DNA from 4 places in the Pseudomonas sp. PvP027 genome. Region 4 is predicted to be linked to each of the others. Evidence: predicted binding sites of a transcription regulator. Region 4 holds the regulator's gene; each other region holds the start of a gene.
The links. Region 4 encodes sigma-54, which starts transcription at its own class of promoters, with help from an activator protein. Its sites were predicted from a motif close to ANTGGCATNNANNTTGCTNT; they were not measured.
Positions count from the first base shown of each region.

Region 1: glnA (glutamate--ammonia ligase) is a predicted target of sigma-54. The motif match lies at 2,679-2,698, and genes of this name have one in related genera.
Region 2: JOE33_RS22445 (flagellar hook-length control protein FliK) is a predicted target of sigma-54. The motif match lies at 3,418-3,437, and genes of this name have one in related genera.
Region 3: JOE33_RS03640 (CmpA/NrtA family ABC transporter substrate-binding protein) is a predicted target of sigma-54. The motif match lies at 5,210-5,229, and genes of this name have one in related genera.

Region 1 is NZ_JAFIBK010000001.1:3,661,815-3,669,821, reverse strand. It holds gene typA (translational GTPase TypA) at 1-867, opposite strand, end outside; gene thiI (tRNA uracil 4-sulfurtransferase ThiI) at 1,010-2,464, opposite strand; gene glnA (glutamate--ammonia ligase) at 2,801-4,207, shown strand; gene JOE33_RS15630 (chorismate mutase) at 4,372-4,929, shown strand; gene JOE33_RS15625 (DUF4124 domain-containing protein) at 5,008-5,547, shown strand; gene JOE33_RS15620 (DUF4124 domain-containing protein) at 5,559-6,176, shown strand; gene glnL (nitrogen regulation protein NR(II)) at 6,459-7,544, shown strand; gene ntrC (nitrogen regulation protein NR(I)) at 7,541-8,007, shown strand, end outside.
Region 2 is NZ_JAFIBK010000001.1:5,150,163-5,158,169, reverse strand. It holds gene fliM (flagellar motor switch protein FliM) at 1-908, opposite strand, end outside; gene fliL (flagellar basal body-associated protein FliL) at 918-1,430, opposite strand; gene JOE33_RS22445 (flagellar hook-length control protein FliK) at 1,976-3,373, opposite strand; gene JOE33_RS22440 (Hpt domain-containing protein) at 3,485-3,841, opposite strand; gene JOE33_RS22435 (fused response regulator/phosphatase) at 3,876-5,582, opposite strand; gene JOE33_RS22430 (STAS domain-containing protein) at 5,542-5,889, opposite strand; gene fliJ (flagellar export protein FliJ) at 5,974-6,423, opposite strand; gene fliI (flagellar protein export ATPase FliI) at 6,430-7,788, opposite strand; gene fliH (flagellar assembly protein FliH) at 7,778-8,007, opposite strand, start outside.
Region 3 is NZ_JAFIBK010000001.1:921,050-929,056, forward strand. It holds gene JOE33_RS03620 (diguanylate cyclase) at 1-669, opposite strand, end outside; gene rlmKL (bifunctional 23S rRNA (guanine(2069)-N(7))-methyltransferase RlmK/23S rRNA (guanine(2445)-N(2))-methyltransferase RlmL) at 872-3,124, opposite strand; gene JOE33_RS03630 (ribosome modulation factor) at 3,713-3,928, shown strand; gene JOE33_RS03635 (quinone-dependent dihydroorotate dehydrogenase) at 4,073-5,104, opposite strand; gene JOE33_RS03640 (CmpA/NrtA family ABC transporter substrate-binding protein) at 5,357-6,568, shown strand; gene JOE33_RS03645 (ANTAR domain-containing protein) at 6,583-7,158, shown strand; gene JOE33_RS03650 (glycoside hydrolase family 68 protein) at 7,218-8,007, opposite strand, start outside.
Region 4 is NZ_JAFIBK010000001.1:4,361,131-4,369,137, reverse strand. It holds gene mlaE (lipid asymmetry maintenance ABC transporter permease subunit MlaE) at 1-245, opposite strand, end outside; gene JOE33_RS18890 (ATP-binding cassette domain-containing protein) at 245-1,054, opposite strand; gene JOE33_RS18885 (KpsF/GutQ family sugar-phosphate isomerase) at 1,359-2,333, shown strand; gene JOE33_RS18880 (HAD family hydrolase) at 2,333-2,872, shown strand; gene lptC (LPS export ABC transporter periplasmic protein LptC) at 2,881-3,453, shown strand; gene lptA (lipopolysaccharide transport periplasmic protein LptA) at 3,440-3,988, shown strand; gene lptB (LPS export ABC transporter ATP-binding protein) at 3,989-4,714, shown strand; gene JOE33_RS18860 (RNA polymerase factor sigma-54) at 4,897-6,390, shown strand; gene raiA (ribosome-associated translation inhibitor RaiA) at 6,466-6,774, shown strand; gene ptsN (PTS IIA-like nitrogen regulatory protein PtsN) at 6,786-7,250, shown strand; gene rapZ (RNase adapter RapZ) at 7,253-8,007, shown strand, end outside.

The sequences.
Region 1 (8,007 bases), 700 kb from region 4:
GCACAGGGTGTCGGAGATGAACAGCTGGTCGAAGCCGCTGATGCAGACGATGTCGCCGGCAGCTGCTTCTTCAACGTCGATACGGTGCAGACCGTGGTGACCCATCAGCTTCAGGATACGGCCGTTACGCTTCTTGCCGTTGACGTCGATGGCAACAACCGGAGTGTTCGGCTTGACGCGACCACGAGCGATACGGCCAACACCGATGACGCCCAGGAAGCTGTTGTAGTCCAGTGCGGAAATCTGCATCTGGAACGGACCGTCACGGTCAACCTTTGGCGCAGGGACGTGATCGACAATCGCCTGGTACAGCGGGGTCATGTCTTCAGCCATGGCGGTGTGTTCCAGACCGGCAATGCCGTTCAGGGCCGAGGCGTAGACGACTTTGAAGTCCAGCTGTTCTTCGGTGGCACCCAGGTTGTCGAACAGGTCGAAGATCTGGTCCAGAACCCAGTCCGGACGTGCGCCTGGACGGTCAACCTTGTTGATGACCACGATTGGACGCAGGCCGGCTTCGAAAGCCTTCTTGGTCACGAAACGGGTTTGCGGCATAGGGCCGTCCTGGGCATCGACCAGCAGCAGAACGGAGTCAACCATCGACATCACGCGCTCTACTTCACCACCGAAGTCGGCGTGGCCCGGGGTGTCCACGATGTTGATGTGGTAGCCATTCCAGTTGATCGCGGTGTTCTTCGCGAGAATGGTAATACCGCGCTCTTTTTCCTGGTCGTTGGAGTCCATCACGCGCTCATCGTTGAGCTCGCCGCGCTCCAGAGTGCCGGATTGACGCAGGAGTTTGTCTACCAGGGTGGTCTTACCATGGTCAACGTGAGCAATGATGGCGATGTTACGTAGATTTTCGATCACTTGTGTATCTCGATCAGAGGATTCGGTCTGCTGACTGGTTAAGGACAGCGATTACTATTTTGAGTCGGCAAAAGCCGTTACGGCATGACGACGGGTGTCGGGGGGCCGGTGACGCAAGCCACAGGCAAACAGCCCCGGGCACTTAGCTCGGTCGATATACGCGCACATTGGCATGTCCCTCACTGAGCAAATGGTGGGCATGCAGGCGACTCATGACGCCTTTGTCGCAATACAGCAGGTACTGGCGCGTGTCATCCAGTGCCTTGAAACGGCTGTTCAATGCGTAGAACGGCAACGTCTGTATCTCCACGCCAGGGACTTGCAGCGGCTGGTCTTCCTGGGCATCCGGGTGACGGATGTCGAGAATCACCTGACCGGCCAGCGCCTGGCTGACTTCTTCTATATCGACATTGCGGCTCAGATCGTCGATGACCCGATCGATCGAAACCAGCTTCGCGCGTTCGAGCGCCTGCTCGAGAATCGCCATGTCGAACTGTTTTTCTTCGTACTCAACGCGATTCCGCTTGGCGTTGGTCTTGGGGTTGACCGAAATCACCCCGCAATACTCAGGCATGTGCCGGGCAAAATCAGCGGTGCCGATTTCAGTCGCCAGGTCCACGATGTCCTGCTTGTGGGTGGCAACCAGTGGCCGCAGGACCAGCTTGTCGGTTGCCGCGTCAATCAGCGACAGGTTGGGCAGCGTCTGGCTGGCAACCTGGGAAATCGCTTCGCCGGTGACCAGCACATCGATTTCAAGACGATCAGCCACGGCGGATGCAGCGCGTAACATCATACGCTTCAAAACTACACCCATATGACTGTTATCGACTTTCTGCAGAATTTCTCCGAGAACTTCCTCGAACGGTACGCTGACAAACAGCACGCGCTGTGAACTTCCGTACTTCTTCCAGATGAAGTGCGCGACTTCCATCACGCCCAGTTCATGGGCCCGTCCGCCCAGATTGAAGAAGCAGAAGTGCGCCATCAGGCCGCGGCGCATGATCTGGTAGGCCGCAACGGTCGAATCGAACCCGCCGGACATCAATACCAGGGTCTGCTCCAGCGCGCCCAGCGGGTAACCGCCCATGCCCTGATGCTGATCGTGAACGACAAACAACCGTTGGTCGCGAATTTCCATACGAACGACCAGATCGGGCTTTTTCAGCTCGATTCCGGCCGCGCCGCACTGCATGCGCAACTTGCTGCCGACGTATTTCTCGACGTCCATGGAGCTGAAGTCGTGTCGGCCGGCGCGCTTGCAGCGCACTGAAAACATCTTGCCTGGCAACAGGTCGGCGTAGTGCAGTTTGCACTTGGCAACCACGTCGTCCAGATCGCCCAGCGGGTACTCGGCGACCTGCAGAAAATTGGCAATGCCCGGCATGCAGCTCAGCCGCTCGCGGATGCCCTGCAGCACTTTGGGGTCGGTAAGGCGGGTTTCGACCTCAAGGTTGTCCCATACGCCACCCACGACAATGTCCGCGTCCAGTTCACGGAGCACGGTACGAATGTTCTTGCCCAGTTGCCGGATGAACTTCTTGCGCACCGGCGGGCTTTTGATGGTGATTTCTGGGAAAACTTTAACGATTAGTTTCATGGAAACGGAGCGTGAGGTGCCGACCAAAAAAGGGGGGCGCGGATTATAGCGGAAATTGCTCAAGGTTTAACCAGTTATCGTACACGCAATCATCGGCGCACCAAAAAGAGTCGGCGCACCAAATTGCAGCGCCATAAAGGTGCGTGTTTTTCACGTGTGGTGCGTTTTCACCCCCTGAAAACCTGCGTTTGAGGCAAAAAACCCAACACGGGGCACTGGCATGCAAATTGCTCCCTTGTGAGGCAGGTTGCCTTGGCAGAGTATTTGCGCCGGCATCACCCAAATCCAAGGGACCACAACTCTATCAAGTCGGTCTCTAGCCACCCGGAGGACACCATGTCGAAGTCGGTTCAACTCATCAAAGATCATGACGTTAAATGGATTGATCTGCGCTTCACAGACACCAAGGGCAAGCAGCAGCACGTCACCATGCCTGCGCGCGATGCACTGGAAGACGATTTCTTCGAAGTCGGCAAAATGTTCGACGGTTCCTCCATCGCTGGCTGGAAAGGCATCGAAGCGTCCGACATGATTCTCCTGCCGGATGACGAAACCGCTCTGCTCGACCCGTTCACCGAAGAGCCGACCCTGGTTCTGGTGTGCGACGTCATCGAACCTTCGACCATGCAAGGCTACGACCGCGACCCGCGCGCCATTGCCCACCGTGCCGAGGAATACCTGAAGTCGACCGGTATCGGCGACACCGTATTCGTAGGTCCGGAGCCAGAGTTCTTCATCTTCGACGAAGTGAAGTTCAAGTCCGACATCTCCGGTTCCATGTTCAAGATCTTCTCCGAACAGGCTTCCTGGATGACCGACGGCGACGTTGATGGCGGCAACAAGGGCCACCGTCCGGGCGTCAAAGGCGGCTACTTCCCTCTGCCACCAGTCGACCACGACCACGAAATCCGTACCGCAATGTGCAACGCCCTGGAAGAAATGGGCCAGGTCGTGGAAGTTCACCACCACGAGGTGGCGACTGCCGGCCAGAACGAAATCGGCGTGAAATTCAACACGCTGGTCAAGAAGGCTGACGAAGTTCAGACCCTCAAGTACTGCGTACACAACGTTGCCGACGCTTACGGCCGTACCGCTACTTTCATGCCCAAGCCACTGTACGGTGACAACGGCTCGGGTATGCACGTACACATGTCCATCTCCAAGGATGGCAAGAACACCTTCGCAGGCGAAGGCTATGCCGGTCTGTCCGATACCGCCCTGTACTTCATCGGCGGCATCATCAAGCACGGCAAGGCCCTGAACGGCTTCACCAACCCGTCGACCAACTCCTACAAGCGTCTGGTCCCAGGTTTCGAAGCACCGGTGATGCTGGCCTACTCGGCGCGTAACCGCTCCGCGTCGATCCGTATTCCGTACGTCAACAGCCCGCGCGGCCGTCGTATCGAAGCACGCTTCCCGGATCCAGCGGCCAACCCGTACCTGGCATTCGCTGCCCTGCTGATGGCTGGCCTGGACGGAATCCAGAACAAGATCCACCCTGGCGACGCAGCTGACAAAAACCTGTATGACCTGCCGCCTGAAGAGGCCAAAGAGATCCCACAAGTTTGCGGCAGCCTGAAAGAAGCCCTGGAAGAACTGGACAAGGGCCGCGCGTTCCTGACCAAGGGCGGCGTCTTCAGCGACGACTTCATCGATGCCTACATCGAGCTGAAAAGCGAAGAAGAAATCAAGGTTCGCACCTTCGTACACCCACTGGAATACGAGCTGTACTACAGCTGCTGATCCAGCTGCGCCAGCGTTGATGGCGTAACAGGAGACCTCCTTCGGGAGGTCTTTTTTTTGCCCGGATTTTACCGCGTGAACTTTTGTTCACCCCGCAACACTGGCTCTGTCCGGTCGCCTGGAGTTAAATCTGCATCTCCCAACCGAACCGAGATGGAACTGCCATGCGCCTTATTCTGGCCACTTCCCTGCTGACAATGACGTTCATGTCTTCCTGTTTCGCTTTCACTGCCGAGCAAAAGCCTTCTGCACTTGAACCCCTGCTGCAAGCGATCAGCGAGCGCCTGACCATCGCCGATCAGGTTGCCCTGAGCAAGTGGGACAGCGGCAAGGCCGTCGAGGACCCGCCGCGCGAGCTGCAAGTGATCAGCGCAGCCCAGGCCCGTGCTGCCGAGTTCAAGCTCAACCCAGATGACGTTCAACGCCTGTTCCTCGCCCAGATCGAAGCCAATAAACAGGTGCAGAACGCCCTGCTCGCCCAATGGCACGCAGCAGGCAAGGCGCCCGACACGGTCAGGCTCAGCCTGGTCGATGACATCCGCCCGAAGCTGGATCGCCTGCAAACCCAATTGCTTCAGGCATACGCGGACTTCCAGCCACTGCGCAAGGCGGAAACCTGCCGGATGCAACTGGATGCGGCGCTGAAGCGTTATCAGACCGACCCGATTCACGATCAGGCGCTGATACTGGCCACTGCCGACCTTTGCCCTGCGAAACTCTGACACATCAGGCGGATAGCGCAGCATAGGGCGATGTGTTCTATGCTGACGGCCAATCTTGCCCCTGCTGTCGAGAGTCTCATGCGTCAAAGTCTGATTTGCCTGCTGCTGTTGATCAGCCTGCCTGCGCTGGCGCAGATCTATAAGTACACCGATGCGAACGGGAACACCGCGTTCAGCAACCAGCCGCCCAACGGGGCCAAGACCGAAGTGGTCGAGTTGCCGCCACTCAACAGCATCGAAACGCAGACGCCTTCCAGGCCAGCCCTCAACCGCGAGCCGCAACAAACGGCCCCCGTCGCACCACCCTCGCAGCCGCAGACGGCCTATGACGTGCTGGCAATCACCGACTTGCCCGCTGACGAAGCGTTACGCGCCAACAATGGCACGTTCATCATCGGTGTGAAGATCCAGCCACGCCTGCAACCCAATCACAGCCTGCAACTGCTGCTGGACGGCAACCTGTACGGACAGCCCTCCAACCTGCCACGCTTTCAGGTGGTCAACATAGATCGCGGCGAGCACAGTTTCGCGGTAGTCGTGAAAGACGGCGAGCGGATCATTCAGCAGAGTGAAACCATCACCCTGACCGTTCAGCGCGTACACCTCGGCAAGCCATGAGCAGACACACGATGCGCCGCCTGCTGACCTGCCTGTTGCTGCTCTCGACGCTGCCCGCAGTGGCCGACGTCTACACCTATATCGACGCGCAGGGTAATCGGGTGTTTACCGACCAGCCGCGCAAGAACGCCACCCGCGTCGACATTGCGCCCAGCAACAACATGACCGGCACACCACCGACCCGGACCTTGAAGACCCACCCTGCCAAACCAGCAGTACAACCGATGTTTCATTACCAGTTGCTGAGAATCCTGGTGCCGGAACCGGACGCTACCCTGGTCAATCCCAGTGGCGACCTGATCGTTACCGTCACCAGCGAACCGTTATTACAGGCGGGGCACAGCTACCGGCTGCTGCTGGACGGTGTTGCCGTCGGCCAGGCCGGCCGCAGCCCGGTGTTCCCGCTGAGCAACGTGGATCGCGGCACGCATCAACTGTCGGTAGAGATTTTCGACGAGCTCGGCCGTGTTCTGGAAAAAACACCGAACCAGCCGCTGCACGTGCAGCGTATTTCCCTGGCGCAAAAGCGCGCGACTCATCCGTGCAAGGATGATGACTATGGCGTGCGTCCGGAGTGTCCGCTCAAGGACAAGCCTGAGCCAAAAAGCAGCATCCTGCCCTTCTTCTGATCTCGCCAAAGCGCCAGCACCTTTTTGGTGCACTCAATCTCTGCCTGCGCAACAATACAGCCCAATCTGGTTCAGGAAGCCTGGCCGGGTAGCGCCGTATGCGGGCACTCTTTACAAAAACGTCCCGATTTTGCAGATAAAGCGCTTCTTTTCGGAGCCTTGGTTTGTTTTTTGCAACTTCACTGACACAGCACCGTATTGGTGGCCTTGCTCCTGCTGGTGCAGACCAACCAGCACCAGCATTGCGCAACTGCAATGTGCCAAAAGAGGTCAACACGATTCATGACTATCAGCGACGCGCTGCACAGACTGTTACTGGATAACCTGACCACTGCCACCATTCTGCTCAACGCTGACCTGCGACTTGAGTACATGAACCCGGCAGCGGAAATGCTGCTGGCCATCAGCGGGCAGCGCAGCCATGGGCAATTCATCAGCGAGCTGTTCACCGAGTCGGCCGAAGCATTGAGTTCGCTGCGTCAGGCAGTCGAACAGGCTCATCCTTTCACCAAGCGCGAAGCGATGCTCACTGCACTGACCGGTCAGACCCTGACTGTCGACTATGCGGTGACGCCTATCCTCAGCAAGGGCGATACCCTGCTGCTGCTTGAAGTACACCCGCGTGACCGGCTGTTGCGCATCACCAAGGAAGAGGCCCAGCTCTCCAAGCAGGAAACCACCAAGATGCTGGTGCGTGGTCTGGCTCACGAAATCAAGAACCCACTAGGCGGCATTCGCGGGGCCGCACAGCTGCTGGCCCGCGAGCTGCCTGAAGAAAGCCTCAAAGACTACACCAACGTCATTATCGAAGAGGCCGACCGCCTGCGTAATCTGGTCGACCGCATGCTCGGCTCCAACAAGCTGCCATCGCTGGCGATGACCAATGTGCACGAAGTGCTGGAGCGCGTGTGCAGCCTGGTCGAGGCCGAAAGCCAGGGCTGCATCACCTTGGTGCGCGACTACGACCCAAGCATTCCCGACGTGTTGATCGACCGCGAGCAAATGATCCAGGCCGTGCTCAATATCGTGCGCAACGCCATGCAGGCCATCAGCGGCCAGAACGAATTGCGCCTTGGCCGGATCACCCTTCGCACCCGCGCCATGCGCCAGTTCACCATCGGCCACGTTCGCCATCGCTTGGTGAGCAAGATCGAAATCATCGACAACGGCCCCGGTATTCCGGCCGAACTTCAGGAAACCATTTTCTACCCCATGGTCAGTGGCCGCCCGGACGGTACGGGATTAGGTCTTGCCATTACCCAGAACATCATCAGCCAGCACCAGGGTCTGATCGAGTGTGACAGCCATCCCGGCCACACCACATTCTCGATCTTCCTGCCGCTGGAACAAGGAGCAGCTTCGACATGAGCCGTAGTGAAACTGTCTGGATCGTAGACGACGATCGTTCTATCCGCTGGGTACTGGAAAAGGCCTTGCAACAGGAAGGCATGACCACGCAGAGCTTCGACAGCGCCGACGGGGTGATGAGCCGTCTGGCCCGTCAGCAACCGGACGTGATCATTTCCGACATCCGCATGCCGGGTGCCAGTGGCCTGGACCTACTGGCGCGGATTCGCGAGCAGCATCCACGTCTGCCGGTGATCATCATGACCGCCCACTCGGACCTGGACAGCGCCGTGGCGTCTTATCAGGGCGGCGCGTTCGAGTACCTGCCCAAGCCGTTCGACGTCGATGAAGCCGTCTCGCTGGTCAAGCGCGCCAATCAGCACGCTCAGGAACAACAGGGCCTGGACGTTGCACCGACGCTGACCCGCACCCCTGAAATCATTGGCGAAGCGCCAGCGATGCAGGAAGTGTTTCGCGCCATCGG
Region 2 (8,007 bases), 790 kb from region 4:
TTGACCTTGAACGAAGGTACGCCATTGGCACGCAAGACCAGCGAGTCGCTCAGCTCCACCGGGATCACATCACCAGGACGCATGTGCAGGATGTCCCGCAACGGCAACTGGCGCTGGGCGATGGTCGTGGTGAGCGGCACGTTGACATCCAGCACGTCTTCCTTGAGCGCGTTGACCCAGCGCTCGTCCTGATCGTCCAGATCGGACTGGAAACCGGCATCAAGCATTTCGCGAATCGGCTCGATCATCGAGTACGGCATGGTCACGTGCAGATCGCCGCCACCGCCATCGAGCTCGATGTGGAAGGTGGAAATCACGACAGCCTCGCTCGGCCCGACGATGTTGGCCATGGCCGGGTTCACTTCTGAGTTGATGTACTCGAAATTGACTTCCATGATCGCCTGCCAGGCCTCCTTGAGGTCGACAAACGCCTGATCCAGCACCATGCGCACGACACGCAGTTCGGTCGGCGTGAACTCACGGCCTTCGATCTTGGCGTGACGACCGTCACCGCCGAAAAAGTTATCCACCAGCTTGAACACCAGCTTGGCGTCGAGGATGAACAGCGCGGTGCCACGCAGCGGCTTGATCTTGGCCAGATTCAGGCTGGTCGGCACGTACAGGGAATGCACGTACTCACCGAACTTCATGACCTGAACACCGCCCACCGCCACGTCCGCAGAACGGCGCAGCAGATTGAACATGCTGATACGCGTGTAGCGGGCGAATCGCTCGTTGATCATTTCCAGCGTCGGCATACGTCCGCGGACGATCCGGTCCTGGCTGGTCAGGTCATAACTTTTGACACTGCCAGGTTCGCTGTTGTTGTCAGTCTGGACCATCCCATCGTCGACGCCATGCAGCAGCGCATCGATCTCATCCTGGGAGAGCAGGTCTTGCACGGCCATGTGAGAGTCCTACTGCAATACGAAGTTAGTGAAGAGCAGCTGTTCGATCACAGTCTTGCCAAGTTCTTTCTGTGCGACTTCCTGAATGCTGGCAGTCGCTTTCTGACGCAGCATTTCCTGGCCGATCGGCGAAGCCAGCGATTCGAAAGGAATGGCTGCAAACAGCATGACCAGATTGTTGCGGATCAATGGCATGTGTACCTTCAGTGCTTCCATGTCGGCTGCGTTACGCCCCAGCATGGTGATACTCACCTGCATGTAGCGTTGGCGACCATTGGCGTTGAAGTTGACTACGAAGGCCGGGGTCATCGGTTCGAACACCGCCACTGGCTTGACGTTCGCTGCCGCAGCGGCCGCCGCTGGATCTACCTTGCTTTCACTCTTGTGCATGAGGAACCAGGTCGCGCCCACCGACAAGCCTACCGCCAGCAGCAACGCCACGACGGCGATGATAATGAGCTTGAGTTTGCCTTTACCTTTGCCTGTGGTCGCGGGGTCTTTAACTTCTTCGCTCTGCGCCATGCCAATAATCCGTCACTATTCAAGAGGTTCTTCAATACGTGACAGAGGCAGAGCAAGTGTTATGCCAGATTTGTACGAGACGGGGATGTATTGGACACAACTGGTTACGCGCCTGGGCGCAGAGGCATGGTGATTATTGTACAGGCGTTGAAGACGCGGTCCGGTAGCTGATGGCTATCATTCCTCACGCTCCGCGTGGGAATGCAGTTCGTGACGCTTCGCGTCACACAGCGGTTCTGTGATGTCAGGTGGATTGGGGTTCGGCTCAGGTAACCTTTTCGCCCCTCGGCGAGTCACTTTGATGCGACCAAAGCGACCAAAGCCCCTGGCTCCGTTTCCGGCCCGACTCAGTCAGGCTCCTTCGCCCCGTCACTTACGTCGCAATCTGCGTCGCCTGCACCACCGCGGTCGAAAAGCACTGCGTTAGCAGCGACTGCGTGTAAGGCATAACATTGTTTCGCATCGACGATTTGTGATGCAGAGCATCAGGAACTCCATGCCTGCGCGGAGCGTTGGCACGAGAATCAGATCAGGACAGGCTTGCCTCACGCGTAATAATCGATCTCACTGCTGCCGATCACACGTGCCGCTGGCTGGCTGACCGGAATGGCCGCATCGACGCCTGCGATTTCATCGGAGGAATCGCTGGAGCTCATGCCACCGCCACGACCGCTGCGCTGGGCGCGACTGGCCTGCTCCTGAGCCTGTTGCTGGGCCTGCTGTTGCGACTGATCGGAGACATTGACGTCGACGTTGCCAAGCCCCTGCTGCACGAACGACTCACGCAACTTCGACATCTGGCTTTCCAGTGCGTCGCGCACGCCCATATGTGCGCTCATGAATGTCACCTGGGTTTGCTGCTCAGGCGCCATGTTGATACGGATATCCAGACGACCGAGTTCGGCAGGTTCCAGCTTGATATCGGCGGTCTTGAGATTCTGGCTCGACAGGTACATGACGCGGTCGACGATGCCTTCGGTCCAGCCACTTTGATGCATGGCCAATGGCTGGTTCATCAAGGGCGCGGCAGGTGCGGCCGCTGCGCGTGCAGGTTGCGCGGCCTGACTGAGCGCAGCGAGGCGATCGGCAAAGTTGTCGACGCGAGTGTCACCGGCGGCACCTTTGACATCCTTCAGCCCTTCACCGATCAAACCGCTGAATGACTTGTCGCTGCTTTCAGTGCTGCTGCCTTCGGACGGAAGCTGCTCGCTCAAGACCGACAGGTTATTGACGATATTCTGAGTGGGGTCAGCTTCGGCATTGCTCGGCGTCGCCTTGTTGGCAGCCTGGGCATTCTGCGCAGCCAGTTGAGTCTTGGCAGTGGCGTTTTCCAGCGCCAACTGCACGGCATCCAGACCGTCAAGCGGATCGGCGTCGGGATTGAACGCTTCTTCGGCCACAACTGACGGTGCGGCCTTAGTGGTAGTGACCGCCGAGACCGCTGGCGCAGTGATGACTTGCACACTTGGCGCCTTGGCTACAGGCGCTCCGGGAGCCTGTGCGACCATCGCCTGCAATGCCGGATCAAGGACCGGATCGACGATCGCCTGACCCTCAGCCAGCGCCGGATCGGCAGAAGCCTGTGCATCATCCTGCTTCGCATCAGAGTGGGCCGCGTCATCCGCAGCAGCCGACTTGGCTGGCAAATCATTGCCGCTATCGGCAACGCTCGACTTGTCGGCGGCATTTGCCTGATCGCTTGCAGACTTGTCCTTGCCGGCGGCAACCTTGTCCTTGTCAGGCGCGGCCTTGTCGCGAGCTGACTTCACTGGTGCGTCATCGCGCGCAGGGGCAGTGTCTTTCGCCTGCTTTGCATAGACGTTGGAAAAGCTGGAGGCCCCGTCCTTGCTGCTGTCAGCAGACTTGACCGCATTGTTGGCCACACCGGACCTGGCGGTCACAGTAGTTGTGGCCTGAAGAAGCGCATTGGTAGCAAGGGGCATTTCGGTCTCCGCATGAGCTGCTGGTTATCGCCTTACTTAAATAGTTAGCAATATGCGGGCCAATCTTTTAATGAGTTCCCATAGAGGGAATAGAGAGGGGGTTCTCAAGACTCAGCTGACGAACAGCTGCAGCTCGGACTTGAACAGCCCGCGAATCGTCATGTATTCGCTGTCGATCGTGCCGATCAGTTCTGCAAGACCTGCGAACTGCTGCTGCCGGGCCTGCTCTTCAAGCTGACGACACAACTCTGAAAGCTGCAAGGCGCCCATGTTGCTGCTGCTGCCCTTGAAACTGTGAGCGGTAAGGCTCAACTCCTGAAAATCAGGATGGCAGGCCCCGACAGCCAGACGCAGCTGCGCGATACGCTGCTCGGAATCCTTGAGAAAAACATCCAGCAAGGTCGGATATTCGTCCTCCATGACCTCCTGCAAAGCATTCAATACGCTGTAATCCAGATGAATCGACACTTGTTCACTCCTTGATCAAGACTCCAGGCGGGGATTATGCCACTCCCTCCCAGGAAAATTCCACGCAGGCGGTCCTGCCGTCCCTGGACCACCTGGCCTTGCGGCTCAATTCACAGACCAGATTCAGTCCGCGCCCATACAGTTCGTTACTGGCAGGCGTCTGCATCCGGGCCTTTTCCACATCAAACCCCTGGCCGCTGTCCTCGACGCCGAGGGTCAGCCGACCGCCCTCCGCGACCGTTTCAACCTGCAGGGTCACCCGGATGAAGCCAGAATGCAGGCTGTCGAGACGCTCTGCCCGCTGCTGATAATAAAGCCCGAAACCTGCGGCATCGTGCTTGAGTGTCGAATCCAACCCTAATACACCATGCTCCAGCGCATTGCTGTACAGCTCGCCGAGCACCATATGCAGCGCAGCGCCCTGATTACGGAGACCATGAACCTCCAGCAGCAATTGCAGTACATAAGGCAGCGGGTTGAAACGTTTGAGGGTCGAGGCACGAAACTCGAAGCTGGCCGACCAGTCCAGCGGGCTGGATGCGCCGCTGTCCGAATACATCATGGCAGGCAGGCTCTCCAGCGGCGCCTCGACAGCGCTGACTTCCAGCAGGCTGACATCGTCACGCGCCTTGCCGCCAAATTCGTTGAGTGCCTCGAGGATCTCTTCGATCAGTAACTGCGGCTCGCGATTGGCAGACAGAACCTGTCGCAGACGCTGCGCACCGAACAGCTCGTCCTGGCTGTTGCTGGTGTCGAGCACGCCGTCGGACAACAGAAATATGCGATCACCCGGTGCCAACGGATACACGTCGGTGCGCGCATCGAAGGCATCGACGCTCAATACGCCCAACGGTAGATGATTCGAGGTCAGCGGCACATGTTCGCCCTGCGCGCCGCGCAACAGGTAGCCGTCCGGCAAGCCACCACTCCAGACCTCGACCTGCCGCTGCGGCAGATTGATACACAGCAGCGTGGCACAGCAAAACATGTCGACCGGAAGGATGCGTTTGAGCTTGGCGTTCATTTCACGGAGGATTTCAACCAGGCCATAGCCCTTGGCTGTCATGCCGTAGAACACTTCTGCAAGCGGCATCGCGCCGACGGCAGCCGGCAAGCCATGTCCGGTGAAATCCCCGAGCAGCACCTGCATGTGCCCGGCGGGTGTGTAAGCGGCCAGCATCAGGTCGCCGTTGAACAGCGCGTAGGGGGACTGCAGGTAGCGGATATTGCTGGCCCCCAGGCAACCCGCATGGGCGATCTGATCGAACACCGCCTTGGCGACGCGCTGCTCATTGAGCAGGTACTCATGGTGCCTGGCGATCTGGTCACGCTGTTGGCGGACGGTTTCGTGCAATACCCGCAGACGGTTCATGGCATTGATCTTGGCGGCCAATACCAGCGGGTTGTAAGGCTTGGACATGAAATCGTCGCCACCGGCGTCCAGGCAGCGTGCAAGCGCTTCGCCTTCGGTGAGCGAGGTCAGGAAGATGATCGGCACCAGCGATTCGCCGGTCATCGCCTTGATCCTTCGCGCCGCCTCGAAGCCATCCATGACCGGCATCATGGCGTCCATCAGAATCAACTGCGGGCTTTCAGCCGTGAAAATGGCCACCGCTTCCACACCATTGCCCGCGCAGAGGACCCGGTGCCCCTGGCGCGCGACGATAGTTGAAAGCAGCAGCCGGTCGCTGGCGCTGTCATCAGCGATGAGAATGCACAGTTTTTTCGGGGCTGGCTGCACTGGGTATGCTCAATTCGAACAGCTTCGAGAAATTGGAAATGGCCAGAATCTTCAGCACATCAGGCGTGCAGTTGACCAGGCGCACCAGTGCCTTGTCACCTCCGGCGTGATCGCGCAGCAGCAACAGCATCCCCAGCGCAGAACTGTCCAGGTAATGAGTACCGCGCAGGTCGACCACGTAGCTCAGTGATTGCGGGTAGTCCTCATAGGCAGTGCGAAATGCCTGGTGGGAGTTGAAATCGAAGCGCCCTTCGATATAAAGGGTCAGTGTCTGGCCATCGGCAGAACGTTCGGAAGTGACAGTCATGGGAACCTCGAGGTGTTTCATCACCGAGACATTGATAGCGTAGACCAGCCAGAGAGATCACTGCGGGTCTGATTGAGTCAAACGTCAGAATTGTTCATGGCGAGGCAGGCGCTGCGACAATTCGTCGAGCAATTTCTGCTCGCGCTTGTCCTCCAGCCTGCGCGCCTCGTCCATGTACCGCTGCACCAGCTTGCGCAAGCCCTCTACCCGCGCGTAGCAATCCTGCCAGGCGCTGCGCGCCCGATCCAGGTTGGCCTTGTGCCATTCGAGACTTTTGTATTGCTGTGCAACCGCAACATCGAGCTGACTGAGAAAGCGTTGATAACCCAGCAGCCATTGCCCGGAAACCCCGGCGCTACCGCGCTCCAACCATTGCTGCTGATAATCCTGACGAAACTGGTCAAGCTCCTGCAGCTTGTTGTTGGCAAGGTTGACCTGCCCCTGGAAGTGCCCAAGACGCTGGGCGGCCGTTCGCTCGGCAGCTTCTGCCATCTCGACCACCGGCGCCAGACGCGCCGCTCGACTCTGGGCCATGGCTTATCAGCCGCCAGGAGCCGGTGCAAAGATCGACGCCAGCGCCTCGCTGCTACCTTGCATGCTTTCATTGTCACGCAGGCCCTGACGCTGGTAGCGCACCAGTACCGGATGCAGCGCAATGGCCATGTCCGTCTCGCGATCGCCGCCCGCTACATAGGCACCCACACTGATGAGATCGCGGGTCTGCTGATAGCGCGACCACAACTGTTTGAAATGCTGCGCACGCGCCATGTGCTCGGGGCTGACCACTGCGGGCATGACCCGGCTGATGGACGCTTCAATATCAATGGCCGGGTAATGCCCCTCTTCGGCCAGACGCCGGGACAGCACGATGTGACCGTCGAGTACACCACGCGCCGAGTCGGCAATCGGGTCCTGCTGGTCATCACCCTCAGACAGCACCGTGTAAAACGCGGTGATCGAACCACCGCCTGCCTCGGCATTGCCGGCGCGCTCCACCAGCTTGGGCAAACGGGCGAACACCGAAGGCGGATAGCCCTTGGTGGCTGGCGGCTCGCCAATGGCCAGCGCGATTTCACGCTGAGCCTGAGCAAAACGTGTCAGGGAGTCCATCAGCAACAGGACATTCTTGCCCTTGTCACGAAAGTATTCGGCGATTCGCGTGCAATACATCGCGGCACGCAAACGCATCAGTGGCGCATCATCGGCTGGCGACGCGACGACCACGGAACGCTTCAGGCCCTCCTCGCCGAGGATGTGCTCGATGAACTCCTTGACCTCACGGCCCCGCTCACCGATCAGGCCGACGACGATGATGTCCGCCTCGGTGAAGCGCGTCATCATGCCGAGCAGCACACTCTTACCCACACCAGTACCGGCAAACAGCCCGAGACGCTGACCGCGGCCCACCGTCAACAAACCGTTGATGCACCGAATGCCGACATCCAGCGGCTGACTGATGGGGTCACGCTTGAGCGGGTTGATGGTCGGGCCATCCATCGGCACCCAGTCCTCGGCCTTGATCGGCGAGCGACCATCCAGCGGGCGCCCGGCACCATCAAGCACCCGGCCCAGCATGCTCATGCCCATCGGCAGGCGACCGGTATCGGCCAGCGGCACGACGCGCGCGCCAGGTGCGATGCCGGCCACGCTGCCGACCGGCATCAGAAACACCTTGCCGCCCGAAAACCCCATTACTTCGGCTTCGACTTCCACCGGATGATGACTGTCGTCATTGATGACCACACACCGGCTGCCCATTGCCGCGCGCAGGCCCTCGGCCTCAAGCGTCAGACCCACCATGCGCAGCAGACGGCCTTCCACTACGGGCTGGGCTGGCAGGCTGATCGACTCGGCATAGGAACCGAGGCGCTTGCCAAAACTGGTGCGATCAAGGCGCATCGAGCGTGTCCGCGTCAGAATCGTCAGCGTCGGGCGCTTTACCTGGCGAGGCCTCCAGATCAACACTCAGATCGGCCGCCGCAGGATGGGTCAACTGTTCGTGCAACTGGTCGTGCATCTTGGAAATTGCCAGGGCGATGCGTGTCTCGACGCTGGCGTCGATACGGCTATGCTCGGTTTCGATCCGGCAACCGCCCGGCAGCAGGTCTTCGTCTTCGA
Region 3 (8,007 bases), 3.4 Mb from region 4:
TTGGCCAAGCGAGAACACCGGCGCGACCAGCAAAATGCCGTAGGTGTCGGAAGGTTCCAGGGACAGCAGGCGGATACGAGGCGTTGCGACCGTTCGTTTCAGCAAGCGCGCACGTTCCAGAGCGGCGCGGCGAATCGGCTCCGAGGCAATATCGAAACCCGCGGGCGTGGGAATGTTGCTGAGGCTCTGGATGAATCGAACCGGGAAGTACTCATTTCGCACGGCAGCGATTTTCAAGGTGCCGTTTTCATCCATCTCGCGTATGGCATACCCGGGCGAGCCTTCCTCACGCGACTGCCTTTCAAACATCGCCCGTTCGCCCTGCAGCACCCTCGGATTCCAGGCATACGCCTGGGTGCCAATCAGTAACGGCGCGACAAACCCGTCGAATTCGGACAGTTCAACCTGATGGGAGTAGATAAAGAAGCGAGCCAAGGTGTCGAGCCGGGTAACCTGCCTGTCCAGACGTTCCTGCAGGCGACTGAAGCGCTCCGCGGCAACCGTATCGAAACGCTGACGCAACTGGCGTTGATACAACTCGTTGTCGGCCAGCGACAGCATGATAGTAAGTGCTGCGCCGACCAGCAATGCCAGGACGGCGATAAGCCACGCTGAAAGCTGGCCATTGATGAAACTCAGAACTCTGAGTTTGAACCGTTTCACTGTCATACACACAAACTCATGACGCCAACATACGGAAGCGTCAGGCTGGCTATGACTTCTGTTATAGCTATTCGCCAGTAATTTTCATAGGTTTATGACTGTTTCGGGATGATCCGCTGGTCTGTCCGCGAGGACATGCGAACGAGTGCAGGACGTGTCGCGACGCGCGATGAACGGACCGTTAGCGATCCGTTCATCGCGCACCGGATCAGCTACGCGCCATTATTTTCCAGGCACGGTGGATCTTGCCGTTACGGGCAAAGTCCTGGTCGATGGTTTGCGCAGTAATATCCTCGACCGCATAGCGCTGACTCAGGTTTTCGTCGAGCACAAACTTGCGGAAGTTGTTGGAGAAGTACAACACGCCCCCCGGCGCCAGACGTGCCATGGCCAGATCGATCAGCTCGACCTGATCACGCTGGACATCAAAAATGCCTTCCATGCGCTTGGAGTTGGAGAACGTTGGTGGGTCGATGAAGATCAGGTCGTACTCGTCGCGATTAGCCTGCAGCCAGGCCATCACGTCGCCCTGCTCCAGGCGATTCTTGTCGGAGAAACCGTTCAACGACAGGTTGCGACGCGCCCAGTCCAGATAGGTCCGCGACAGGTCGACACTGGTGGTGCTGCGCGCACCGCCCTTGGCAGCATGCACACTGGCCGTGGCCGTGTAGGCAAACAGGTTCAGAAAGCGCTTGCCCGACGCCTCGCGCTGGATACGCATACGCATCGGCCGGTGGTCGAGAAACAGTCCGGTATCCAGGTAGTCGGTCAGATTGACCAGCAGCTTGACGCCGCCTTCGCTGACCTCAAGAAACTGACCCTGGGCGCTCTGGCGCTCGTACTGCTTGGTGCCGCTCTGACGCTCGCGACGCTTGATTACCACGCGGTTCTTGTCGATGTTCAGAGCTTGCGGAATGGCCGCCAGCGCATCGAACAGCCGCGCTGACGCCTTTTCCGGATCGATGGACTTGGGCGCTGCGTATTCCTGAACATGCACCCAGTCGTGATACAGATCGATTGCCAGCGAGTATTCAGGCATGTCGGCGTCATACACGCGGTAGCAATCAATCCCTTCGCGACGTACCCACTTGCCCATCAGCTTGAGGTTCTTCTGCAGGCGGTTGGCAAACATCTGCCCGCCTTCGCTGAGGCGTGCCTGCTCGACCACCACCGGTTCCGGTTTGATCGGGTTGCCGTTCTTGTTGAGTTTCCGCTCAACGACTTCAACCTCGACAGGGTTTTCGCGTTCGATCTGACGCTGCTCGGGTGTGCGTCGCTCGCCGGTCACGAACTGATCAGGTGTGACCTTGATCAGCAGCAGCTTGCACGGCAAGGCGCCGTTCCAGAACGAATACTGTTTGTGGCTGCGAATACCCATGCGCTTGCCCAGGTCAGGCGCGCCGGTGAACACCGCTGCTTCCCAGTTAAGGCAGGCCTGACGCAGGCGCTCACCGAGGTTCTGGTAGAGATACAGCAGGCTGGCTTCATCTCCCAGACGCTCGCCGTACGGAGGGTTGCAGATCACCAGGCCTTTCTGGTTCTGGTCGGGACGCGGTTCGAAGGTCGCGACTTCGCCCTGATAGACCTTGATCCAGTCGCTCAGACCGGCACGTTCGATGTTGTTACGCCCAGGCTGGATCAGCCGCGGATCGGCTTCGTAACCGCGAATCCAGGAAGGTGTCTTGGCCAACCCGGCCTCGGCGCGGGCCAGCGCTTCGTCGTGCAGCTTGCGCCACAGCGCCGGGACGTGGCCCAGCCAGGCCGAGAAGCCCCAGCGTTCACGCTTGATGTTCGGGGCGATGTCGGCGGCGATCATGCCGGCCTCGACCAGGAACGTACCGACACCGCACATCGGGTCAGCCAGCGCGCCCCCCTCGGCAGCGATGCGCGGCCAGCCGGCGCGGATCAGGATAGCGGCGGCGAGGTTTTCCTTCAGCGGTGCGGCCCCCTGCTGCAGGCGGTAACCGCGCTGGTGCAGGCTGTGCCCGGACAGGTCGAGAGACAAAATCGCTTCGCCGCGATCCAGACGCAGGTGCACGCGCAGATCGGGGTTGATCTTGTCGACCGACGGACGCTCGCCATCCGGGGTACGCAGCTTGTCGACGATCGCATCCTTGACCTTCAGTGCGCCGAAATGGGTGTTGTCGATGCCCGAGCCATGACCACTGAATTCCACCGCAATGGTGCCGTCGGATTCGAGATGATCCTGCCACTCGACATCCAGCACGCCGTGGTAAAGGTCTTCCGCATCCTTCATCGGGAAACGCTTGAGCACCAACAACACGCGGTTGGCCAGACGCGACCAGAGACACAGCCGGTAAGCGGTCTCCATGTCGGCCGAGCCGCGAATGGCTGAAGTGTGCTCGCGGGTCTCTTGCAGACCCAGCGCAGTGGCTTCCTCGGCAAGCAGGCCTTCAAGGCCCTTGGGGCAAGTGAGGAAAAGTTCGTAGCGATCCGACATGTGTATTCCAGGGCCTGAGCCGTCTGCGGCGGGCAACGCATTGCCCTGCCAGATTTGAACAGGCGTCTTTCATCGAGAACGCCTGCGTGGCACGTGATGTGTGCCGGTCCACCGCATGATCCTGTCATGTCATTGCGGCAGTTTTGGCGCGTATTAGAACAGATATCAGGCAAAGCGATGTCGGCAATAAAGACGCGCAATCAAAAGTCTTGTTTTGAAAAGTCACATTTTTGCAGCCTTACTGTGACCCTTCGTCGCTTAAGCAGCCAAGGCATTGAGCCAGTATATGAGCCTGATAAGCGATCTCAATTGGCTCGCAAACCCTCATGTTCAAGGGCCTGCAGAAAATATCATGGTTGAAACAGGTCACCGCTTATTGCTCGACAGACCTGAATGTGACGTGCTTATGACAAAACGATCATTCACACCGCCCTTCGCTTTGGTTAGAAATCGTCTCAGGTCATCGCCGCAATGGTGATGGCATCAAGGCCCGCGACGCCGGCAGCGGGCCCCAACGGCAGAAGATTCTGCCCGACCTCAACACGGGGTCTCAGGGATATTACAGTCAACAGACGAGGGCATTACCCTATGAGAAGACTTAAGCGTGATCCGTTGGAAAGAGCATTTTTACGCGGTTATCAATACGGCGTTCATGGCAAATCCCGTGAGCTTTGCCCTTTTACTCTACCGTCAGTACGCCAGGCATGGATCAATGGCTGGCGCGAAGGACGCGGCGACAACTGGGACGGTATGACCGGCACTGCGGGCATCCACAGACTCAACGAACTTCACGCGGTCGGATGAGGCGATTCAAATCAAAGACATTCAGGCCTCTGTCGGGCCACACACATGATTGACTGATTCACACCTGCACCATGCACGCCCGACCCGGGCGGCGGGCCAACGCCCAGGGGCTCTCTCGGAGAGCCCCTTTTTTTACCCCCGGGTTCAGTGTGCGACGCGAGGCATCGCCGCAATGGCATCCACCGACTCGCGAATCAGCGCAGGGCCCTTGTAAATGAAACCCGAATATATCTGCACCAGACTGGCACCCGCAGCGATTTTCTCGGCGGCATGCCGGCCTTCGGTGATCCCTCCGGCGGCGATGATCGGCAGACGGCCCGCGAGCTCACCGGCCAGCACCTTGACGATGTGCGTGCTTTTTTCCCGAACCGGCGCGCCGGACAAGCCACCCGCCTCGTCACCGTGCGGCAAACCTTCGACACCCTGGCGGCCGAGCGTGGTGTTGGTGGCGATGACTGCGTCCATACCGGATTCGATCAGGGCTGCGGCCACCAGCACGGTTTCTTCGTCGGTCATGTCCGGGGCAATCTTGATCGCCAGCGGCACACGCCTGCCATGCCGTTGCGTCAGCTCCTGCTGGCGCAGGCTCAGCGCCTGGAGCAGTTGCTTGAGCGAATCGCCGAACTGCAGGCTGCGCAGCCCCGGCGTGTTGGGCGAACTGACATTGACCGTGACGTAGCTGGCATGGGCATAGACCTTGTCCAGACAGATCAGGTAATCGTCTACCGCGCGCTCGACCGGCGTGTCGACGTTCTTGCCGATATTGATACCCAGAACGCCGCGATACTTTGCTGCTTCGACACGGGACACCAGGTTGTCGACACCCAGATTGTTGAAGCCCATGCGATTGATGATCGCCTCGGCGTTGGGCAGGCGGAAAATACGCGGCTTGGGATTGCCCGGCTGCGGACGTGGCGTCACCGTGCCGATCTCGACGAAACCGAAGCCCAGTTGCGCGAAGCCATCGATGGCCGCGCCATTCTTGTCGAGACCCGCTGCCAGCCCTACAGGGTTGGGAAACTCGAGGCCCATCACGCTGACCGGCAACTTCGCCGGGGACTTGCTCAGCAGGCCATTGAGGCCCAGCCGTCCGCCTGCACCGATCAGGTCCAGCGACAGGTCATGAGAGGTTTCCGGGGAAAGTTTGAACAGTAACTGGCGGGCCAGGTTATACATGGCGGGATGGGCTCGTGAGCAGCTGAATTCAGGGTGGCGATTATAGACGTGTGCGGGCCTGTCAGGCGAGGCGCGCGACAAACTTGTTGCTCGCCCTCCCCCCGCGATGGCATATGCCTTGCTTGAAACCGCTATCGGCACTCACTCCAACGGCGGAGCGGTGCATGGACAACGGCGTCGCTTCGACACTTGCATTGGCAATGGGTCGGACGACGCCTTTTTTCTGGACGGACCTTTGATGAAGCACGCGCGATGAAAGAACGAACCGGTAATGCGCTGGACTGGGTGGCCGGTAGCGACGCCCCGGAAATGAACAGCCTGGACGTGGGCTTCATGGCATTGACCGACTGCGCTCCGCTGGTGGTCGCGGCCACCCAGGGCTTCGCCCAGCCTTACGGCCTGAGCCTGAACCTGGAGCGTCAGACCTCCTGGGCCGGGCTGCGCGACAGACTGGTCAGCGGGCAGTTGCAGGCGGCACACAGCCTGTACGGCCTGATATATGCCGTGGAACTGGGCATCAGCGGTGGCCCGGCGACCGACATGGCCATCCTCATGGGGCTCAACCAGAACGGCCAGTGCATCAACCTGTCCCGCGAGTTGCAGCAGGCAGGCGTGATCACTCCTGAAGCACTGGACAAACGCGCGCACCAAAGCGGCTCAAGGCTGACCTTCGCGCAGACATTCCCCACCGGCAACCATGCCATGTGGCTCTACTACTGGCTGGCCAGCCAAGGCATTCATCCGCTCGATGATGTGACCAGTGTCGTGGTGCCACCCACGCAAATGGCGCAACACCTGCAGGCCGGTCGCATCGACGGTTTCTGCGCCGGCGAACCCTGGGGCGCCAGCGCCGTACAGCAGCAACTGGGCTTCACCATGGCGACCAGCCAGTCGATCTGGCCGGATCACCCGGGCAAGGTGCTCGGTTGCACCCGTGAGTTTGTCGAGCAGAACCCCAACACTGCCAGAGCGCTGATCATGGCCGTACTGGAAGCCAGCCGCTTCATCGAGGAAAACGACGATAACCGGCGCAGCACCGCGCAACTGCTCAGCGGTGCCGATTACCTGGACACCTCGGTGGACTGCATCGAGCCGCGTTTGCTCGGCCAGTACAGCGACGGTCTCGGCAATCGCTGGCAAGACCCTAACGCCGTCAGCTTCCATGCTCAGGGACAGGTCAACTACCCCTGGCTGTCCGACGGCATGTGGTTCATGACCCAGTTCCGACGCTGGGGCCTGTTGCGCGAAGACCCGGATTACCTGGCGGTGGCCAGTCGCGTCCAGCAACTCGACCTGTACCGTCAGGCAGCCAGTGCGCTGGGCATCGACGTACCCGCCGCAACCTTGCGCAGCAGCCAGCTGATCGATGGCAGGGTCTGGGACGGCAGCGATCCGGCAGGCTACGCGCGTAGCTTCAGGCTCCACTCGCTGGCCGACGACGTGCCCGCTGTGGCCAGTCGTTGACGGAGAACGTAACCATGCTGCGTATCCTGCTTATCAATGACACTGCCAAAAAGGTCGGGCGCCTCAGGTCGGCCTTGATAGAAGCCGGTTTCGAAGTGATCGACGAATCCGGACTGATCATCGACCTGCCCGCACGCGTTGAAGCTGTGCGCCCAGACGTCATCCTGATCGACACCGAATCGCCAGGTCGCGATGTGATGGAGCAAGTGGTGCTGGTCAGCCGCGACCAGCCACGGCCCATCGTGATGTTCACCGACGAGCACGATCCAGGCGTGATGCGCCAGGCCATCAAGTCCGGGGTCAGCGCTTATATCGTCGAGGGGATTCAGGCGCAACGGCTGCAACCGATTCTGGATGTGGCAATGGCCCGCTTTGAAAGCGATCAGGCGCTGCGCGCGCAATTGCATGCCCGCGACCAGCAACTGGCCGAGCGCAAGCGCATCGAACTGGCCAAGGGGCTGCTGATGAAGATGAAGGATTGCAACGAAGAGGACGCTTATACGCTGATGCGACGTCAGGCAATGAGTCGCCAGCAGAAGCTGATTCAGGTGGCCGAGCAGATTATCGCCATGAGCGAACTGCTGGGCTGAAGCCACGAAGAACGCCTGCCTGCACAGGCGTTCCTCAGGGGTTACAGGGGCGCAGCCAGTCAGCTCAGTTGCACATCCTTCATCGCCGGCACGTAGCCGTAGTCATACTCTTCCTGCACGAACGAGCGGTCGCCCTCCAACAGGATTCTCACCGTCGGCGCCTCGGTGCCGCCGATACGGTAGTCATCGCCGCTGGTGGGCACGCTGTCGATGAACGAAGTCACCAGGCCGTTCGGCATCACGCAGTGAGAGTACGTCTGGAAAGGCTGTGCAGGCGGATTGCCCAGCACCAGTCCGGATGCGTTCATCGGCCGGTAAGGCCCGAACAAATGCTCGCCCACAAAACCGTAAACGCCATCCGGCCCGGTCACACCGTCGGCATATGTAAACTTGTGGCTGATGGTGAACAAATAATACTTGCCGTCCTGAAAGACATAATGCGGACGTTCGGTCTGATCATTGACACCCACCGCTGTCACCAGTGGCGGCAATATTTCCCACTCTTCACCGCTGAGATCTTTGGCAACCGCCAGACCGATACAGCCCACTTGAAAACGCGCACCGCCCACTTCTTCATGGCCGGGTGGCACCGGGCCAAGTTCCGCAGCGCCCACTGAATGCGTACCGCGCTCTCCGGCGACATTACCTTCAAAGACCATATACAACTTGCCATCATTGGGATCAATAAACGGACTGGGGTCGCGGAAGTTCCACGTCGAGTTCTGCGCTTCGGTTTGATAATAAGTGCCGTCGGCCTCGAACAGTTTTTTGACCTGGGTAAAGTCTTTCAACTCCACGCCCTGATCGGACGTTACAATACGACCGCGGACTTTGGCAATTGTCGCCCCC
Region 4 (8,007 bases):
AGAATACTGAAGCCCTGCAGCGCCAGCACCATACCGATGAACATGCCGGACACCACAATGATGACCAGCGACATGACACCCACCGAATACAGCTGCCTGACCAGCAGTTGAAAACTGCTACCCGCACCGCCGCGACCGAGCAGGGCGTGAACCAGAAACAGACCGGAACGCCCCAGGACAGTAACAATATCAATGGCCGAGCGCCCCAGCAGGCGGACCCGGTCCATCAGTGACTTATTGCGCATCAGCGCTTCCCCAATAGATCTTCGCGAAAATCCGGCGCCGGATAGTGGAACGGTACAGGGCCGTCAGGCTCGCCGGTCATGAATTGACGAATACGTGGATTGTCCGAGGACATCAGTTCCTGAGGCGTACCCTGCCCAAGCACCTGCCCGTCGCCGACAACATATAGATAGTCGGCAATGCTCGCAGTCTCGCTGAGGTCATGGGACACCACGATACTGGTGATACCCAACGCATCGTTGAGCAGCCGGATCAGACGCACCAGTACCCCCATCGCAATCGGGTCCTGCCCGACAAAGGGCTCGTCGTACATGAGAATCTGCGGATCGAGAGCGATGGCACGCGCCAGCGCGACACGACGCTTCATGCCGCCCGACAATTCGTCCGGCATCAGTTCCACCGCGCCGCGCAGACCTACGGCCTGAAGCTTGAGCAGAACGATGTCGCGGATCATTTCTTCCGGCAGCTCGGTGTGCACGCGCAGTGGAAAGGCGACGTTTTCGAAAACATCCAGATCGGTAAACAGCGCGCCGCTCTGAAACAAAACGCCCATCTGCTTGCGGGCATCGAACAGATCACTGCGCGAGAGCTCCGGCAGATTCTGGCCGTTGACCCACACCTGCCCTTCGCTCGGGCGCAACTGGGCACCCATCAGGCGCAGCAGGGTGGTCTTGCCGCACCCTGACGGCCCCATGATCCCGGTGACCTTGCCGCGCGGAATACGAATATCAACGTTATTGAAAATGCTGCGCGCACCGCGTTTGAAAGACACACCTTTCAACTCGACCGCATAGGCGTCATCAGGACTCATCTAAACTCCTTGCGATACAGCTTCCGCCCCGAGCCGCCAATTTTTGAACACCGGCAGGCTGCCCAGGCGGGCCGAACAGGCCGCGAACTATATCACCGCAACCACCCGCCCCCAAGAAGAGAACCAAGCGGTTCAGGTATTCGCTGAATTATTCTGCACCACAATGTTATGGCCACAGGCTTGAATACAGACCTGCAAGTGCGTAGGAAATTCGTTTAAAAACAACACAACGACGATCAGACGTGAGGGAATCGTTCATTACCGCTATAATCGCCGCCTTTCAGCAGGCTGACCCTTTCCAGACATGAACCAATCCAGTGACCTGATCCAATCGGCGCAACGCACCATTCGCCTTGAGATAGAAGCCATACAAGGCTTGCTTGAACGTCTTGACGGCGACTTCGTGCGCGCGTGCGAAATGATCCTCGCCAGCAAAGGGCGTGTGGTTGTGGTCGGCATGGGCAAGTCCGGACACATCGGCAACAAGATCGCTGCCACGCTGGCGAGCACCGGCACCACCTCGTTTTTCGTGCATCCGGCCGAAGCCAGCCACGGCGACATGGGCATGATCACCCGTGATGACATCATCCTGGCCCTGTCGAACTCCGGCAGCACCAACGAAATCGTCACCCTGCTGCCACTGATCAAGCGCCTGGGCATAAAGATGATCAGCCTGACCGGCGACCCGGAGTCCATTCTGGCCAAGGCTGCCGACATCAACCTCAACGCCCATGTGGTGCATGAGGCCTGCCCGCTCAACCTGGCACCGACATCATCGACGACCGCTGCACTGGTCATGGGCGACGCCCTTGCCGTGGCGCTGCTCGACGCACGCGGTTTCACCGCCGAAGATTTCGCATTCTCCCATCCGGGTGGCGCCTTGGGTCGCCGCCTGCTGCTCAAGGTCGAGAATGTCATGCACTCCGGCGAATCACTGCCCAGCGTGCAACGCGGCACCCTGCTGCGCGACGCCCTGCTTGAAATGACTCGTAAAGGTTTGGGCATGACCGCCATCGTCGAAGCCGACGGCACACTGGCCGGCATCTTCACGGACGGTGACTTGCGCCGGACACTGGACCGCCCTGTCGATATTCGTCAGACCATCATCGACGAGGTCATGACGCTGCATGGCAAGACCGCCAATGCCGAGATGCTCGCCGCCGAGGCGCTGAAAATCATGGAGGACAACAAAATCAGTGCGCTTGTTGTCGTAGACCAGAACGACCGCCCGGTTGGCGCATTCAACCTGCAGGATCTCCTGCGCGCAGGCGTCATGTAATGGAAAACGAAATAATGAACCAGGATCTCATGCAACGCGGCAAGGCCATCAAGCTGGCAGTCTTCGACGTCGATGGCGTGCTGACCGATGGCCGCCTTTACTTCATGGAAGATGGCAGCGAGATCAAGACATTCAATACCCTCGACGGCCAAGGCATAAAAATGCTGATAGCTTCGGGCGTCACCACGGCGATCATCAGTGGCCGCAAGACCGCGATAGTCGAGCGCCGGGCGAAAAGCCTGGGCATTGAACACCTGTTCCAGGGACGTGAAGACAAGCTGGTGGTGCTGGACAAGTTGCTTGCAGAACTCAATCTGAGTTACGAACAGGTCGCTTATCTGGGTGATGATCTGCCAGACTTGCCCGTCATCAGACGCGTCGGCCTGGGCATGGCAGTGGCCAATGCGGCCGGTTTTGTACGCGAGCATGCACACGGGATAACCAGGGCGCGAGGCGGCGAAGGCGCGGCGCGCGAATTCTGCGAACTGATTCTGAGTGCGCAAGGCAACCTTGAAGCGGCTCACTCCGCCTATTTATAGAAGCCATTATGTTCACTAAAAAAATTCGCAAGTTCCTGCTTCTCGGGGTACTGGCGCTGCTGCTGGCAGCGGTCGGCTACTGGAACATCAGCCCGGAAAGCTTTATGGATCAACCGGTCTCGACGGTCGACGACACTGTCATCGACTACTATGCAATCAACGCCCACAGCGTTCAGTACCTGCCCGACGGCAAACTTCAGTACGACATGACCTCCGACAAGGTTGAGCATGTGAAAGCCACTGACGTGACCCTGTTGACCACGCCCGACCTGCATATGTACCGCGGCGGCGAGTTTCCCTGGCACGTGCAGAGCAAGAAAGGCGAGGTTTCGTCCGGCGGCGACCAGGTCGAGCTGATCGATTCGGTTCGCGTCGAACGTACCGATGAAAAACAACGTACGACTATTATCACCAGTAGTCGCATGACCGTATTCCCTCAGAAGCAATATGCGCAGACCGACCAAGACGTTAGAATCGACGGCGCGGGCGGTGTGACCACGGCCAAGGGAATGAAAGCGTATTTGAAAGACAGCAGGATGGACCTGCTGTCCAACGTAAGAGGACAGTATGAGGCTCGTTAAAACTCTTCCTTTATTGCTCGGCCTGGGCGCAGCACTGGGAAGCGCGAGCGCCTGGTCCCTGCCAACCGACCGAGATCAGCCTATCCACATCCAGTCTGACGATGCTCAGCTCGATGACAAGAAAGGCGTGGCGACTTACAAGGGCAATGTCATCATCACTCAGGGTTCGATGAAAATCACGGGCAACACCGTGACGATTACTCGTAATGCCCAGGGCGAAGTCGATGTATTTACCTCCGTCGGCAATCTGGCCTACTACGAGCAGAAGCCTGCCGTGGACAAACCGATCGTGCAGGCCTATGCCGTCACCATCCAGTATTACGCCGGACAGGACCGTATCGTCCTGATCGACAAGGCCAAGGTCATCAATGACGGCAACACCTCGGAAGGCGAGAAAATCGTCTACGACACGGTCAGACAGGTCGTCAGCGCCGGTCGTGCCAATGGCGGTGCCAAGGTGACCACACCACGTCCGCGTATCGACATGGTCATCCAGCCGAAAAAGAAAACCGATCAACCTCAGAAGGCCCAGTAAATGGCGACGCTCAAAGCCCAGCATCTGGCTAAAAGCTACAAAAGCCGGCAGGTCGTGCGCGATGTGAGCATCTCCATCGACAGCGGCCAGATCGTCGGCCTGCTGGGCCCGAACGGCGCCGGCAAAACCACCTGCTTCTACATGATCGTCGGCCTGGTCCAGGCCGATCAGGGTCGCGTGCTGATTGACGATCTGGATGTCAGCCACCAACCCATGCACGGTCGCGCCCGTGCGGGTATCGGCTACCTGCCTCAGGAAGCCTCGATCTTCCGCAAGCTGTCGGTATCCGACAACATCATGGCGATTCTCGAGACCCGCAAGGAGCTCGATGCCGGCGCACGCCGCAAGGAGCTGGAAAGCCTCCTGCAGGAGTTCCACATCACCCACATCCGCGACAACCTGGGCATGAGCCTGTCGGGTGGTGAACGTCGCCGCGTGGAAATCGCTCGCGCCCTGGCCACCGCGCCGAAATTCATCCTGCTGGATGAACCGTTCGCAGGTGTCGACCCTATTTCGGTAGGTGACATCAAGCAGATCATTCACCACCTCAAGGCCAAGGGTATCGGTGTACTGATCACCGACCACAACGTCCGGGAAACGCTGGATATCTGCGAGACGGCCTACATCGTCAACGATGGGCAGCTGATTGCGGAAGGCGACTCAGAGACCATTCTGGCGAACCAGTTGGTGAAAGAAGTCTATCTCGGCCACGAGTTCCGCCTTTAATCGACTGCCCTTTGCGCTTCGCAGCCGATTGATGCCTACGCAGTGTATTGACAACATTTTATTTGTCATATCACTCTAGGCAAACGCACAGGTTTCAGGCATATAATTTGCTTAAGTTGGCGCCACGGCGCCTGTAGTAGATGGCGCATGCGCGCCGGCGAATAAGGTGTTTAGCCCCTGCCATGAAACCATCGCTAGTCTTGAGAATGGGCCAGCAGCTGACGATGACACCGCAGCTGCAACAGGCAATCCGCTTACTTCAGCTTTCAACTCTGGATCTCCAGCAGGAGATCCAGGAAGCGCTGGAGTCAAACCCTATGCTTGAGCGGCAGGAAGAAGGCGACGACTTCGACAACTCCGACCCGCTTGCCGACAACATCGAACAAAAGCCCAACCCCGACGTTCAGGAACCGACCTATCAGGAATCCGCGCCTACCGTGGACAACCTTGAAGAAGGCGAATGGAACGAACGCATTCCCAACGAGCTGCCCGTCGATACCGCATGGGAAGACATCTACCAGACCAGCGCCAGCAGCCTGCCAAGCAATGATGACGACGAGTGGGACTTCACCACACGCACTTCTGCCGGCGAAAGCCTGCAAAGTCACCTGCTGTGGCAACTGAATGTTGCGCCGATGTCCGACAAGGACCGCCTGGTGGCGGTCACGCTGATCGACTGCATCAACAACCAGGGCTACCTCGACGAGACGCTTGAGGAGATTCTCGAGTCGTTCGACCCCGAACTGGACATCGAACTCGACGAGATCGAAGCCGTACTGCACCGCATCCAGCAGTTTGAACCTGCCGGCATCGGCGCACGCAACCTGAGCGAATGCCTGCTGCTGCAACTGCGCCAGCTGCCAGCGAAGACGCCTTGGCTGACAGAAGCACAACGTCTGGTCAGCGACTACATCGATCTGCTTGGAAGCCGCGACTACGGCCAGCTGATGCGACGCATGAAGCTCAAGGAAGACGAGCTGCGCCAGGTCATCGAACTGGTCCAGAGCCTCAACCCGCGTCCAGGCTCGCAGATCGAATCCACCGAAGCCGAATACGTCATTCCGGACGTGATCGTGCGCAAGGACAACGAACGCTGGCTGGTCGAGCTCAATCAGGAATCAGTACCGCGCCTGCGCGTCAACCCGCAATACGCGGGCTTCGTGCGGCGCGCCGACACCAGCGCGGACAACACCTTCATGCGCAATCAGTTGCAGGAAGCGCGCTGGTTCATCAAGAGCCTGCAAAGCCGCAACGAAACACTGATGAAGGTCGCCACGCAAATCGTCGAACATCAGCGCGGTTTTCTCGAGTACGGCGACGAGGCCATGAAGCCGCTCGTCCTGCACGACATTGCCGAGGCAGTGGGCATGCACGAGTCGACCATCTCGCGCGTAACCACCCAGAAATTCATGCACACCCCACGCGGCATTTACGAGCTGAAATACTTCTTCTCAAGCCATGTGAGCACCTCCGAGGGCGGTGAATGCTCGTCCACGGCAATCCGTGCAATCATCAAAAAACTGGTTGCGGCGGAAAATCAGAAAAAGCCGTTGAGTGATAGCAAGATCGCTGGTTTACTGGAGGCACAAGGCATTCAAGTAGCCCGTCGCACAGTCGCCAAGTACCGTGAGTCTCTCGGGATCGCCCCTTCCAGTGAGCGTAAGCGACTGATGTGATGCAGGCCGAGCCACAGCGTTCCAGTGGCAGGCGCCATGCCTGCCTCTTTATGCACTGGCAAAGGAGAAAGCTGTATGCAAGTCAACATCAGTGGACACCAACTGGAAGTGACCAAACCCCTTCGTGAATACGTTGAGCTCAAGCTCAAGAAGCTCGAGGGGCATTTTGACAAGATTACCAACGTGCAGGTCACGATGACGGTCGAAAAGCTCAAGCAGAAGATCGAAGCCACGTTGCACATCCATGGTGGAGAGGTCGTTGCCAATGCTGAACATGATGACATGTACGCTGCCATCGACCTGCTCACTGACAAGCTAGACAGACAATTGCTCAAGCATAAGGAAAAGCAGCAAAGCATCCTCAAAGGTGCGGCCGCTCGCTAACGCCCATTTAAATGATCCGATTTGAAAATATCCTGACCCCCGGCCGTTCACTCGTGAACATGCCGGGCGGCAGCAAGAAACGTGTACTTGAACAGATTGCCAACCTGATCGGCCGCGAAGTGCCGGGAATGGAATCGGGCACTGTGTTCGAAAGCCTGATTGCCCGTGAAAAACTGGGATCGACCGGTTTCGGCAACGGCATCGCCATTCCTCACTGCCGCCTGGCCTCCTGTGGCGAGCCTGTCAGTGCCGTGATTCACCTTGATGCCCCGGTAGATTTTGACGCCATCGACGGCGCGCCCGTAGACTTGCTGTTTGTCTTGCTGGTCCCGCAGAAGGCGACCGACGATCACCTGGAGCTGCTTAGCCAGATTGCCGGAATGCTCGACAAGGCCGACGTGCGCAAGAGCCTGCGCAACGCGGCAAGCGATGAAGCGCTGTATAACGTGGTGCTGGACGCACAAAAAGGTCCTTGACAATGCGCATGATCATCGTCAGCGGCCGCTCCGGTTCGGGCAAAAGCACCGCGCTGGATGTACTGGAAGACAACGGCTTCTATTGTGTCGACAACCTTCCTGCCGGTCTGCTGCCGGAACTGGCCGAACGCGCACTGATCAACACCGAACTCGCCGAACCCTTGCTGGCGGTTTCGATAGATGCCCGCAACCTGCCAAGCCATCTGACCCGTTTTCCGCAGATGCTCGATGAAGTGCGCTCACGCAATATCCAGTGCGACGTGCTGTATCTGGATGCCGACGAAGCCACCCTGCTCAAACGCTTCTCGGAAACCCGACGTCGCCACCCCTTGAGCACGGCAGATCGCTCGCTGGCCGAGGCGATACGCGACGAGACTACATTGCTGGGCCCGATCATCGATCTGGCCGACCTGAAGATCAACACCACCCACCTGAACCTCTATCAGTTGCGCGACGCGCTCAAGCTTCGTCTGCTGAACAAGCCCGAGCCAGGCACTGCGTTTCTGATCGAGTCGTTTGGTTTCAAGCGCGGCATGCCCATTGATGCAGACCTGGTATTCGATGTGCGCTGCCTGCCCAATCCGTACTGGAAGCCGGAACTGCGCGACCACTCTGGGCTCGAACAACCCGTTATCGACTACCTGTCGGTGCAGCCTGATGTCGAAGAAATGTTTCAGGACATCTTCGCTTACCTGAACAAATGGCTACCCCGGTTTGCAGCCAGTAACCGTTCTTACGTTACCATTGCCATCGGCTG